DNA from 3 places in the Streptomyces sp. NPDC051104 genome. Region 3 is predicted to be linked to each of the others. Evidence: riboswitches for the same ligand, from Rfam matches in the RefSeq annotation. Region 3 holds a riboswitch; each other region holds the start of a gene.
What was found. Region 3 has a riboswitch for cyclic di-AMP ahead of AB0N14_RS14955 (peptidoglycan DD-metalloendopeptidase family protein). Riboswitches for the same ligand answer to the same signal wherever they lie in the genome.
Positions count from the first base shown of each region.

Region 1: another riboswitch for cyclic di-AMP. It lies ahead of AB0N14_RS30810 (M23 family metallopeptidase); the one in region 3 lies ahead of AB0N14_RS14955 (peptidoglycan DD-metalloendopeptidase family protein).
Region 2: another riboswitch for cyclic di-AMP. It lies ahead of AB0N14_RS04250 (transglycosylase SLT domain-containing protein); the one in region 3 lies ahead of AB0N14_RS14955 (peptidoglycan DD-metalloendopeptidase family protein).

Region 1 covers NZ_JBFBBS010000033.1:19,338-23,787, forward strand. Annotated here, with positions in the region: gene AB0N14_RS30800 (PrsW family intramembrane metalloprotease) at 1-525, shown strand, start outside; gene AB0N14_RS30805 (aldo/keto reductase) at 571-1,515, opposite strand; gene AB0N14_RS30810 (M23 family metallopeptidase) at 1,603-2,625, opposite strand; cyclic di-AMP (ydaO/yuaA leader) riboswitch at 2,637-2,793, opposite strand; gene AB0N14_RS30815 (PP2C family protein-serine/threonine phosphatase) at 3,020-4,102, opposite strand.
Region 2 covers NZ_JBFBBS010000001.1:863,788-868,237, reverse strand. Annotated here, with positions in the region: partial or broken gene AB0N14_RS04260 (FAD-dependent oxidoreductase) at 1-349, shown strand, start outside; gene AB0N14_RS04255 (HAD family hydrolase) at 629-1,441, shown strand; gene AB0N14_RS04250 (transglycosylase SLT domain-containing protein) at 1,485-1,985, opposite strand; cyclic di-AMP (ydaO/yuaA leader) riboswitch at 2,005-2,169, opposite strand; gene AB0N14_RS04245 (polyprenyl synthetase family protein) at 3,059-4,069, shown strand; gene AB0N14_RS04240 (sigma-E factor regulatory protein RseB domain-containing protein) at 4,345-4,450, shown strand, end outside.
Region 3 covers NZ_JBFBBS010000008.1:140,984-145,433, reverse strand. Annotated here, with positions in the region: gene AB0N14_RS14960 (alpha-galactosidase) at 1-1,704, shown strand, start outside; cyclic di-AMP (ydaO/yuaA leader) riboswitch at 2,018-2,174, shown strand; gene AB0N14_RS14955 (peptidoglycan DD-metalloendopeptidase family protein) at 2,179-3,114, shown strand; gene AB0N14_RS14950 (SGNH/GDSL hydrolase family protein) at 3,418-4,203, shown strand.

The sequences.
Region 1 (4,450 bases), on a different contig from region 3:
CTGACCTGGCTGGTCATCTGGACGCGTCAGCGGGAGCTGCGGACGGTGCGGGAGGAGCTGCCCACGTACGTGGCCGCCGGGTGGATGGGGCCGGTGGAGCCGTTCGTGCTCGGTTCGATGCGGGCGCGGCGGCTGGCCCGTGAGTACGCGAGGCAGCACTTCGGGAAGGACGCGGCGCGGTCGGTCGCGCGGTACGAGGCGTACGCGACGTCGCTGGCGTTCCTGCGCCACCGGGGGCGCCGGGGGCGGGCGGGCGCCGATTTCGTCGTACGGGAACGGGAGTTGCTGACCGAGCTGTGGGCGCGCCGGGAGGTGGCGCGGCCGGCGCTGGCGTATGCGGCACGGGCGACGGCACCGGCGGCTCCGCCGCTGTGGCCGGGGTACGGGCACGTGGCGTTCCAGAGGGCGCCGCAGTACGGCCCTGCCATGCCGCGGTACGGCCCGGTGGCGCCGCAGTACGGCCCTGCGATGCCGCAGTACGGTCCGGCGGTGCCGTATCCGGAGTACAACCCCTATCGCGCCTAGGAGTTGACGCGCGCTCGGCACCGCCGGACTCCGCCGTCTGCCGGGCTACGCCGACGCCTCCGTCAGCTTGGCCACGTCCTCGTCCGTCAGCGTCAGGTCCGCGACGGCCAGCAGCGCAGGCAGCTGCTCCACCGTCCGCGCCGAGGCGATCGGTGCCGCGACCGTCGGCTGGGCCGCCAGCCAGGCGAGCGCCACCGTCGGGATCTCGGCGCCCCGGGCCTCGGCGACCTCGTCCAGGGCCGTCAGGACCCGCTGCCCGCGCTCGGTCGCCAGGTGCTTGGCCGCGCCCTCCGCGCGTGCCGACTCCACCGTCGTACCCGGCCGGTACTTGCCGGTCAGGAAGCCCGACGCCAGCGCGAAGTAGGGAATCGCCGCGAGCCCCGCCCGGGAGGCGAGGTCCTGCAGCGCACCCTCGTAGGTGTCGCGCGAGACCAGGTTGTAGTGCGGCTGCAGCGCCACGTACCGCGCCAGGTTCTCGCGGTCCGAGAAGTCCAGGGACTCCTGGAGGCGCTCGGCGGAGATGTTGGAGGCGGCGATGGCGCGCACCTTGCCCGCCTTCACCAGCTCGTCGAGCGCGCCGATGATCTCCTCGACCGGCACCTCAGGCTTGTCGAAGTGGGTGTAGTAGAGATCGATGTAGTCGGTGTCCAGACGGCGCAGGGACGCGTCGGCCGCGGCCTTGATGTTGGCGGCGGTCAGGCCCTGGTAGTCGGGGTGCTGGCTGACCTTGGTCGCGATGACCACGTCGGAGCGGTTGCCGCGCGCCTTCACCCACTTGCCGATGATGGTCTCGGACTCGCCGCCCTTGTTGCCCGGCACCCAGGCCGAGTACGAGTCGGCCGTGTCGATGAAGTTCCCGCCCGCCTCCGTGTATGCGTCGAGGACGGCGAAGGACTGCGTCTCGTCGGCGGTCCAGCCGAAGACGTTGCCGCCGAGGGACAGCGGGAAGACCTCGAGATCGGAAGAACCCAGTTTGCGAAGAGAAGTCATGTTCTGTGTCAACGCCCGGACCGGGCGGCGTCTTCCGGAAAGCCCGCAAAGATCTTGCAAACGATCGCGCTCTTTGCGGGGGTGGGGTCAGGGGTTGAGGCCCTTGCCGCGCAGCCAGGCCAGCGGGTCGATCGCGGCGCCGCCGTTCGGGTGGACCTCCAGGTGCAGGTGTGGCCCGGTGACGTTGCCGGTCGCGCCCACGCGGCCGATGACGTCGCCCGTGCCGACCTTCTGCCCGACCGTGACGCTGATCGACGACTGGTGGCAGAACCACAGCTCGGTGCCGTCGTCGAGGGTGAGGATCGTGCGGTAGCCGTACGAGCCGGCCCAGCCCGCCTCCGTGATCGTGCCGCTGTGGACGGCCTTGATGAGCGTGCCGGTGGGCGCGGCGAAGTCCAGGCCGGTGTGGAAGCCGGAGGACCACATGGCACCGGCGTCGCCGAAGTGGGAGGTGAGGGTGTAGGAGGAGGTCGGCAGCGTGAACTGCCGGGCGAGTGCGGCGAGCCGCGCGGCCTCCTGCGCCTTCTTCTTCTCGGCGGCGGCCTTGGCCTGCGCGTCGTCCTGTGCCTTGGCCGCCGCGGCGGCGGCCTTCTTCACGGCGGCGTCCTCGGCGGCCTGCGCCGCCTCCTGCGCGATCCGGTCCTGCTGGGACTCGGCCTGCTGCATGATCCGGGCGCGCAGCGCCTCGCCCGCGCCCTTCGAACCGGCGGCGTCGGTGGCATCACCGGCGTCGGTCCGGCCGACGCTGCTGAGAGCGGTGGCCGAGCTCTCGGGGGCGCCGGAGTCGTCGCCGATGAGCGCCTTGGCGGATTCCGTGACCGAGGAGAGGTCCGGCAGGGATATGGACACCGGCGGCTTGCCGGACTGGGCGGTGGCCATGCCGCCCGCGCCGACGGCGGCCATCACACCGACGCCGAGGACGGTGGAGCTGCGGGCGAGCCCGCCCCCGCGCTGCTTGGCGACGCGGTGCCGGCCGCGGACGGGGCGGACGGAGTCCTCGGTGGGGTTCCACTCCTCCCAGGGGCCCTCGTCGATACCGGGTGCGACGTCGAGCGTCTGAGTACCGTTCGGGGCGAACGAGGTGCTCTGGGCAGGCCGGTTGAACGCCACGTGGGCGCACTCCTTTCCTTCCGTCTCGCCTACCGGGTTAGCTGACGGGTTCGGAGCAGGAAGGTCTCCTACGCGCGTATACCGGCCGTGCGGCACGGCGGTATCCGCGTGATTCACCCCAAGGTGGTGGTTCCCCGGCTCCCTTGCGGGATTCGGCAGGCGCGCACGGAGCCGCCTTCGGTGACGGCTGGGACGACCGCGCTGCGTTATCGAACGTTAATAGACCCGCGGCCTGTATTCCAAGCCGTTCAGGCAGATCCGTTCATTGCCGCTGGCCAGGACTTTCATGGCCTGAACGGAGGAAATCGGGCGAGTCGCCCCCGCCTCATCGACCTCATGGGTATTGACAGTATGTCAGTTCTTATGCGGAGGGGCATGGCTCACTCACTCCTCGTCACCGCGCCAGGGGGCGCCCGGGCCGGCGCACGGCCAGCAGAGCCATGTCGTCCGTGCCGCGGCCGCCGGTGTGCCGGGCGACCTCGCGCGTGATGGTGCTCAGCAGGGCGCCGGGGCCGGGGAAGACCCGTCCGGCGAGGCGGACGGCGGGGTCGTAGAACCGGCCGTGCGCGTCCCGTGCCTCCGAGACGCCGTCGGTGTGGAAGAGCAGCGTCGAGCCGGGCGGGAAGTCCCACTCCTCCACCCGGTCGGGCCAGACGCCGAGGTCGCCCATGCCGAGCGGCAGCGCGGGCTCGCGGGCCTCCAGTTCTCGCAGGGAACCGTCCGGGAGCAGGAGCAGCGGGGCGGGGTGGCCGCGGTTGACGATGCGGACGACGCCGGAGCCGTGCGGGATCTCGGCGAGGATCGCGGTGGTGAACCCCTCGTACACGTCGGGCCCCTCGCGCCCGGCGCGGTCGCGCATCAGCGCCCGCTCCAGGCGCTGGGCGACGGCCTCGAGCGTGGGCTCCTGTTCGGCGGCCTCCCGGAAGGCCCCGATCACGACGGCCACGGCGGTCACGGCGCCCATGCCCTTGCCGCGTACGTCGCCGACGACGAGCCGTACCCCGTGCGGGGAGTCCTGGACGGTGTACAGGTCGCCGCCGATGAACGCGTCGGCCTGCGCGGCCTCGTAGCGGGCGGCGATGTCCAGCCCACCGATCCGGGCGGCGGGCTCGGGCAGCACCGCACGCTGCGCGGCCTCGGCGATCTGGCGGGCGGACGCGAGGCGGGCGACGTTGCGGCGGACCAGCACGTTGAGGAGGACGGCGAGGGCGGCGACGGTGGTGACCGTGGCCACCTCGGTGACCTCGCCCGCCTTTCCGAGCACGCCGAGCCCGAGGTGGACCCCGAGGACCACGACGACGGCCGCCGTGCCGGTGAGGACGGTGCCGCGCAACGAGAACAGGGGCGCGGCGACGAGCGGCGCGGCGGTGAAGAGGGGGCCGGCCGTGTAGTCGGACGGGGCGAGGAGGTCGAAGCAGAACCCGGCGACGATCAGCAGCCCGGGCAGGCCCCGCAGAAAGGCCCGCGCGTACGAGATCCGCCGCTCCTCGGCCTCCGTGGCGGCCTCCGCCTCGGCCCCTCCGTACGCGGGCACCGGAACGGCCCTCGCGCCGGGGGCGGGGACGGGGGTGCCGGGGTCGGGCACGGGGGATCCTGGAGCTTCGGGGGCTCCGGGGGCTCCGGGGGCTCCGACGAGCCGGCCGGGTCGGCCGGCTAGGCGGTCCTCGCGGTCGGGGAGGCACCCGCCGGACCGGTTGCCGCGGCCGGAGAGACGCCCGCCCGACCCGTCGCGACGGCCGGAGAGATGCCCGGAGAGACGCCCGCGCGACCGCTCGTGGTCCTCGGCCCCCTCCTCACACGGCCCATCGGGCCCACGCCGCTCGTC
Region 2 (4,450 bases), on a different contig from region 3:
CGGGGTGGAAGGGATCATCCGTGCGTCCGTGGCGGACGGCGGCACGGCCCTGACGGTCCGGACCCACACGGGCCGCACGGAGGAACTCACCGCGGACCACGTCATCGCCGCGACCGGCTACCGTGTGGACATCTCCGCGATGGACTTCCTGGGCCACGAACTGCGCACACGCCTGGCGGTGAGCCGGGGCGCCCCGAAGCTCGGCGCGGGCTATGTGTCCTCGGTCCCGGGCCTGTACTTCACGGGCCTGCCGGCGGCGGCCTCCTACGGACCGGTGATGCGGTTCGTCTGCGGCACGGAGTTCGCGTCGCCGCGCCTGGCGAAGCACCTGGCGACGGCTCACGGCTGACCCGGCCGCCCACCGGACCACCCCGTGGCCCTCCCCTCTCGGAAGGGCCACGGTTGTCGAGCCGGATGCCGACCGGTTCTCGGCAGGGGGCCGGAGGTCGGCGGGTGCTCGGCAGGGGGCCGGGGGCCGGCCGGTGCTCGACAGGCGCCCGGAGGTCGGGCGTAGGTCAGTCGTAGGTCGGCCGTAGGTCAGCCGTGGGTCGGCCGGTTCACGACGGGTGGCCGGGCGTCGGCTGGTTCGCGGTGAGTCGTGGGGGTGTTCCATCCGTATTCTCTGATCATGGCCGCACCCCTCGCATATTCACTCATCGCCACTGACCTGGACGGGACGCTGCTGCGCGGTGACGACACGCTCTCCGACCGGTCGAGGGACGCGCTGGCGCGGGCCGCCGCGGCCGGCGCGCAGCACCTCGTGGTGACGGGGCGTCCGGCGCCCAGGGTGCGGCCGCTGCTCGACGACCTGGGCGGCAGGGGGCTCGCGGTGTGCGGACAGGGCGCGCAGGTGTATGACGCCGGCGCGGACCGGCTGCTGTTTTCCGTCACCCTGGAACGGGAGTTGGCCGAGACCGCGCTGGGCAAGATCGAGGCCGAGGTGGGGCAGGTGTACGCGGCCGTCGACCAGGACGGCGTGGACGGGCTCACGCTCATCGAACCCGGCTACCGGATGCCGCACCCCACGCTGCCCGCGGTGCGGGTCCAACGGCGCGACGACCTGTGGTGCGCGCCCATCAGCAAGGTGCTGCTGCGCCATCACGCCCTGGCCGACGACGAGTTGGCGACGGTGGCGCGCAGCGCGGTCGGTTCGCTGGCGACGGTCACCATGTCCGGGCCCGGCACGGTCGAACTCCAGCCATGCGGCATCACCAAGGCGACGGGGCTCGCGCTCGCCGCCGAGTATCTGGGCCTGGGGCCGCGCCGGACCATCGCGTTCGGCGACATGCCGAACGACATCCCGATGTTCGACTGGGCCGCGCACGGCGTCGCCATGGCGAACGCCCACCCCGAACTCAAGGCGGTCGCCGACGAGATCACGAAGTCGAACGAGGACGACGGCATCGCCGTCGTCCTCGAACGACTCTTCAGGGGCCGCTAGGCCTCGGCCTCGGCCTCAGCCCCGGTACGCGCGGCGCACAGCGTCAGTACGCGCTGTGGACGTTGTCGATGGAGCCGTACCGGTGGGCGGCGTAGTTGCACGCGGCCGTGATGTTCGCCACCGGGTCGTAGATGTTCCAGGACGTGCCCGGCACGTGGTACGCGCGGAAGGTCGGGTCGATGACCTGGAGGAGGCCCTTGGACGGGATGCCCATCCGGGCGTTGGAGTCCCAGAGGTTGATGGCGGACGGGTTGCCCGACGACTCACGCATCACGTTGCGGTGGATGCCGTAGTAGGAGCCGGGGATCCCGTGCTGCTGCATGACGACCAGCGACTGACGGATCCAGCTGTCGAGGTTTCCGGCGCGCGTCGTCACCGTCTTGGCGGCGGCGGTCGTGGTCGTCGCGGAGGTGGGGGTCGCGGCGGAAGCGCTGGTCGCGCCCAGGACCGGAAGGGCCAGAACGGCGGCACCCGTCCCCGCGACAGCGAGGGCACGGGTGAGGCGCGCGGCCTTGGAGCGGCGGTCCCGACGGCGTGCGGGCAGGGCGAAAGCGGGCATGTCGTAGTCCTCTCCGGCGCCTGCGAGGTGAGCTGTCGGGTTCGGGCTGGGAGGTGCCCGGCCGTGTCCTCGGTGTCGAGGAATCGGCTTCACCCCAAGCCGTTCCGGCGCTGTGCCCGGTCCGGCGACTTACCTGGGTCCCCCGCTCCTGCCGTGGTGGTCAATGGATCGCGGGCGGCGGCAGGATTCGGCGGTCCGCCCGGATCGATTGGGAAGGTATGCGAGAGCACATGTCGGGAACAAGCCTGGAAGTCGCAGTCCGAGGTAAATGACCATGAAATGCGGGAATAAGGGATGTGATCCATTTTGTTGAGCACAGTTCAAGTTGGCATAAGTAAAGGAGAAGTTGAGATTCCGCATGCTCCGCACCGCCTACCGGTGGCGTGAGCTAATTCACTCGTGCTTTCCTTGATCGCCACCTCTAATCCAGAGCCCTGGGGCGGCAATTCGGACAAAAGGCTCGATTGTTGCCCTCGAGTGGCGGCTTTTATGGGGACGAATTACGGCAATTCGGACATCGGTCGGGTCTACGGGAATCCGCATCTCCGGATCGGAGGGCGTGACCGACGTCACTCCTCATGCCATCTCGTCACGCCCTGTGGATCTGTACGCGCGCGTGCCTCGGCGTTCCGCGCGTCCCCGTCGAGACTGGGTGTGCGCTCGGCCGGGTGATGGCGCCGGGCGGGGCGGCCGGGCCGCGTGGCCCTGCGAAGGCCTTGGGGGTGCCGGGCTGCTCCGGAGGTGGGATGCGAGGGGGTGTTTCAGGGGACCGGTGCGCGTCGCCGGCCACCAGGTGGGGCAGCTTTCCGCTGTGTCGCTCCAAACCCGCTCGTATCACCTGATCAAGAACATGCCTCTCGTGATCCGATACCGCCCGGCCTGGAACAGCGGGCACTCGTGGTGATCGAAACCTGACCGGATACGCTGACTTGAGTGATGGCGGCGACAGATCGACAAACTCGGTGAGCCGAGTCGCCCTGACGCGTCATCGATCAAGTGACCGACCTCGATACCGACCGTGTGATCGTCAGCAGACGTCAGCAGACAGGAGACCTCACGTGACCGTCGTCGGGCCGTTCGGGCTGAGCGTGCGGGACCAGGCTCTGGAAGCCGATGTCCAGGCCGGATTGGCCGCTGTCGAGGAAGGGCTGCTCGACGCCACGAAGAGCGAGGTGCCCTTCATCACCGAGGCCGCGCAGCATCTCGTGCGCGCGGGCGGGAAGCGGTTCCGGCCGCTGCTCGTCATGCTCGCGGCACAGTTCGGTGACCCGTACGCGCCGGGGGTCGTCCCTTCGGCCGTGGTCGTGGAGCTCACCCACCTCGCCACGCTGTACCACGACGACGTGATGGACGAGGCCGATGTGCGGCGCGGGGTGGCCAGCGCGAACAGCCGCTGGGGCAACTCGGTGGCGGTTCTCACCGGCGACTTCCTGTTCGCCCGCGCGTCCCACATCCTGGCCGACCTCGGCCCGGAGGCGGTCCGTATCCAGGCGCAGGCGTTCGAGCGGCTCGTCACCGGCCAGATCCTGGAGACGGCGGGCCCGCGGGACGGCCGTGACCCGGTGGAGCACTACCTCGACGTCCTCGCCGGCAAGACGGGCTCCCTGGTGGCGGTGGCGTGCCGCTTCGGCGCGATGATGTCGGGCGCCGACGAGACGGTCGTGGACGTGCTGACGCAGTACGGCGAGCGTCTCGGCGTGGCGTTCCAGCTGGCCGACGACGTCCTGGACATCGCCTCCGACTCCCACGAGTCCGGCAAGACGCCGGGGACGGACCTGCGCGAGGGCATCGCGACCCTCCCGGTCCTGCGCCTGCGCGAGCGCGCCCAGCGGCACGGGCTGCCGGAGGATGTCGCCCTGTGCGAGCTGCTGGCCTCCGACCTCACGGACGACGCCCGCCACGCCGACGCCCTCGCCCGCCTCCGGGTCCACCCGGCCCTCGAGCAGGCCCGCCGCGACGCCGTCCGCTACGCGGAGGACGCCCGCTCGGCCCTGGCCCCGCTGCCGGACTGCGGCGCGAAGGCGGCCCTGACGGAGATGTGCGACGCGGTGGTGCACCGGGCGGGGTGACGCGCCAGGCGTTCCCTGAGCCCCCCGCCCGGCGTGTGCCACGTCCCACGCCTTTCGGTACGCCCTGACAACCCCTACGGGTGGGGCGCCGTGCCCCGCCCGTCATGTCATACCCCAGGAGTACGCGGAGTTGGCCCCGCGGTCTGACGCTTCCCTCCCGGTGATTTGGTCATATGGAGAGGACCACCTCACAGGAGTCCGGGGGAGAATGGCGGCGCAGGGGTGGACGAGTGCACAGACAGCAGGCCGCCGCCGACGACGGAGGTAAGGCACACATGGCACCGTACGAATCCGACGACAGCACACCCGCCGGGGAGGTCGAGGACGTACGCGACGGGCGGCGCAAGGCCGCGCGGTACGTCGTCCCGGTCACGGTCGTGG
Region 3 (4,450 bases):
GGCGACGTCGTAGAGCGCTGGGTGACCCTCGCCAACGACGGCCCCGCCCCCGCCGAACTCCTGCGCGCCGACTCCGCCACCTGGACCCTGCCCGAGCGCGGAGGGTGGCACCTCTCCCAACTGCACGGCCGTTGGGCGGCCGAGTCCCGGCTGGTGCGGTCCGACCTCACCTACGGCGAGAAGGTCATCGGCAGCCGCCGCGGCCACACCGGCCACCAGCACCTGCCGTGGGTCGCGCTCGACACCGGCGCCACCGAGGAGAGCGGCGAGGTCTACGGCTGCGCGCTCGCCTGGTCGGGCACCTGGCGGATCGCCGTGGCCCAGCTCCCGGACGCCCGGGTGCAGATCACCGGCGGCGCCGGGTACGACGACTCGGGTCTGCTGCTCCTTGCGCCGGGGGAGACGTACACCACCCCCGTCTTCGCGGGACTGTGGAGCGACGGCGGCCACGGCGGCGCGAGCCGCGCCTGGCACGCCTACCAGCGCGCGCACATCGTCCCGGACGCCGACCGGGACCGCCCCGTGCTCTACAACTCCTGGGAGGCCACCGAGTTCGACATCTCCGAGGAGCAGCAGGGGGCGCTGGCGCGGCGGGCGGCGGCCATAGGGGTGGAGCTGTTCGTGGTCGACGACGGCTGGTTCGGCACCCGTACCAGTGACCGCGCCGGTCTCGGCGACTGGCGGCCCAATCCGGACCGCTTCCCCTCCGGCATCAAACCGCTCGCCGACTACGTGCACGCCCTCGGCATGCAGTTCGGCATCTGGGTCGAGCCCGAGATGGTCAACCCGGACAGCGACCTCTACCGCGCCCACCCCGACTGGGTGCAGTACCAGCCGGGACGGAAGCGGACGGAGTTCCGCAACCAGCTCGTGCTCAACCTCGCCCGCGAGGACGTCCAGGAGTACCTCTGGGAGCAGCTCGACGCCCTGCTCTCCAGCGCCCCGATCGACTATGTGAAGTGGGACTTCAACCGCTGCTTCACCGACGCCGGCTGGCCCGGCGAGCCTTACCCGCAGCGGCTGTGGGTCGACCACGTGCGCGCCTTCTACGCCCTGCTGGACCGGTTGCGGGCCGCGCACCCCCATGTCGCCTTCGAGTCCTGCTCGGGCGGCGGCGGACGTGTCGACCTGGGCGTCATGAGCCGTACGGACCAGGTGTGGACGTCCGACAACACAGACCCGCTCGACCGCCTCGCCATCCAACACGGCTTCAGCCAGATCCATCCGGCCCGGGTGATGGCCGCCTGGGTCACCGACAGTCCGAACGCGATGCTCAACGGACGGGTGAGCTCGCTGCGCTTCCGGTTCGTCAGCGCCATGGCCGGAGTGCTCGGTGTCGGCGGCGACCTCGCGCAGTGGACCGAGGAGGAGCTGGCCGAGGCGCGCGACTGGGTCGGCCTCTACAAGGAGATCCGGCCCGTGGTCCAGCGCGGTGACCTGTACCGGCTGCGGCCGCCGGCGGGCGGGTTGAGCGCGGTGCAGTACGTCCTCGGCGACGAGACCGTCGTCCTCGCCTGGCTCCAGGCACAGCACTACGGCGAGCCGGTCGCCCCTCTGCGGCTGCGTGGCCTGGACCCGGCGGCGACGTACGAATGCCGGGAAACCGGCGAACTGCACCGCGGTGCGGTCCTTCTGCATCACGGGCTGCGGCCCGCGCTGCGCGGTGACTTCGACGCGACGGTCATCCGGCTGCGCCGGATCTGAATCTGAAAAATGGGCGTGCCCGAATTGACCGATTCCTTGTAACTCGCTCTGGATGAAGGGCTTCTGAAGAACCGACACGTGAGCAGTGTCATACGCGTGACGCTCCGCTGTCGCCATGTGCATGTAATTCGGTGATTGTTCAGGGAAATGGTGAAGCCCAGAGTCGCCGGATCGACGGAGCGTCACCGGGGGCTTCCGGTGAGGACAACGAGAAAGGTGCGCACCGGGAGGCGAACAGTTGTCGCTGCGCGTCCTGTTCGCTTACGTTTCCCATCCATCCGGGCGGAACGCCGAATCCTGCCGCCGTCCGGAGCCCGCACACACACCCATGCCCGGCAGGAGCGGGGGACCCACAGGAACCATGCCTGTTCCGGTCTCCGGAACGGCTAGGGGTAAAGCCGTGCGCGAGCACGGCCGGACATCTCCAGTCCGCACCCGACAGCTCACCTCGCAGGCGCCGGAGAGGAATTCACCATGCCCGCGAAGGGTAAGCACCGCCGTCCCAAGCCCCGGCGTTTCACCCGTTCCCTCGCCGTCGCCGGAACCGGCGGCGCCGCGTTCGCGCTGCCCCTGGTCGGGGCGGCCGGGGCCCATGCCGCCACCCCGGCCTCGTCCGTTGCCGAGAAGGCCGCCATCGCTTCCCAGGAGACCGTCACCGCTTCCCAGGGGACCGCAATCGCTACCGAGAAGGCCGCCACCGCGGTTCCCGTCACCGTGAAGCGGGGCGCGGACCGGGCGACCGGCAGCAGGACCTACACGGTCGAGGCCGGCGACTGGCTGGAGAAGATCGCCCGCGAACAGCACGTCGACGGCGGTTGGCACAGGCTCTACGAGGACAACCGCTCGGCCGTCGGCTCGGACCCGTCGCTCATCCACCCGGGCCTGAAGCTGACGTTGGACGGTGCCCGGGCCGCGACGAGGACGACCACCCCGCCCGCAGCAAAGTCCAAGGCCTCCAGGGCTGTCACGAGGAAGGCCGCCAGGACCGCCACGGTCTCCGCCGGTTTCACCCTGCCCGTCACGGGTGCCGTCCTCGGCACCGGTTACCACGTCGCGGGCGGCATGTGGTCCAGCGGCCACCACACCGGAGTGGACTTCGTCGTCCCGACCGGCACCAGTGTGAAGGCCGTCACCGAGGGCACCGTGGTCGCCGCCGGCTGGGGTGGCGCGTACGGCAACCAGGTCGTCATCAGGCTCGCCGACGGCCGCTACGCCCAGTACGCCCACCTGTCCCACATCTCCGTCGCCGCGGGCCAGACCGTCGCCGAGGGGCAGCAGGTCGGCCGGTCCGGCGCGACCGGCAATGTCACCGGACCGCATCTGCACTTCGAGATCCGCACGACCCCCGACTACGGGTCGGACGTCGATCCGGTGGCCTACCTGCGCTCCCACGGCGTGACCGTCGGCTGACGCCACCCGCCGCGATTTCCGCGAGGCCGGGCCCTGTTGGGGGTCCGGCCTCCGGCGTTCACGCGGTCCCGACAGGAGTGCGACCACGGCCCACAGTGATCGGGAAGCCACTTCCGGATCACCGGGTTCAGCGTCCGGCGGCTCGCCCAACACCCCTGATCGGGGGCGTATTCCTGATCGGCGCAGTTGCGGCGAGTGGTTTATCTCACCGTCCGTCAACCTTTTCCTACGGTCGCGTAGCTCACATCGCAAGGTGAATCATGGACCGATGTGGCAGACGATTCGAAGAATGACAACAGATCAGTGATCGGGTCGTACGTGGCGGTGGGGGACAGCTTCACCGAGGGTGTCGGCGACCCGGGGCCCGACGGGCAGTTCGTCGGCTGGGCCGACCGGTTCGCGGTCCTCCTCGCGGACCGGCGGCCCGAGGGCGACTTCCGGTACACGAACCTCGCCGTGCGCGGCAAACTGCTCGACCAGATCGTCGAGGACCAGGTCCCGAAGGCCGTCGAACTGGCTCCGGACCTGGTCTCGTTCTGCGCCGGCGGCAACGACATCATCCGGCCGGGCACCGACCCCGACGACGTCGCCGAGCGGTTCGAGCGGGCCGTCGCGGTCCTGACGTCCGCCGTCGGCACGGTGATGGTGACCACCGGGTTCGACACACGGAGCGTGCCGGTGCTCAAGCATCTGCGCGGCAAGATCGCCACCTACAACGGCCATGTGCGGGCGATCGCGGACCGGTACGGCTGCCCGGTCCTCGACCTGTGGTCGCTCAAGTCCGTGCAGGACCGGCGCGCCTGGGACGACGACCGTCTCCACCTCTCGCCCGAGGGCCACACCCACGTCGCCCTGCGGGCGGGCCAGGTTCTCGGCATGGAGGTGCCGGCCGACCCGGACCAGCCGTGGCCGCCCCTGCCGCCGCGCGGCACGTTCGAGGTACGGCGCGACGACATCCACTGGGCACGCGAGTACCTGGTGCCATGGATCGGACGGCGGCTGCGCGGAGAGTCGTCGGGGGACCGGGTGGTGGCCAAGGGGACGCTGTCGCCGGACGACATCAGGGTGCGGATCGCGCAGGCGGTGTGAGGCCCGGCCTCCTCCTCCCAGGAGGCCGGCCGTTCAGGCCGAAGCGGGGGTCCGTGGGCGGAGCCCCGGGCCGGTGGCTGGGGGCGGCAGCCCTCAGCCACCGGCCCGGACCGCGCCCTGCCGCCGGTGGCCGCGACCGGGGCGTCCACGCGGTCGATGCCCGCGCCGACGACCTCGGCGGCGACTGCCGAGCTGTCCGACGACGGCGTCGAAGCGCTCGCCGCCGCGGTCCACGGGCGAGGACCTG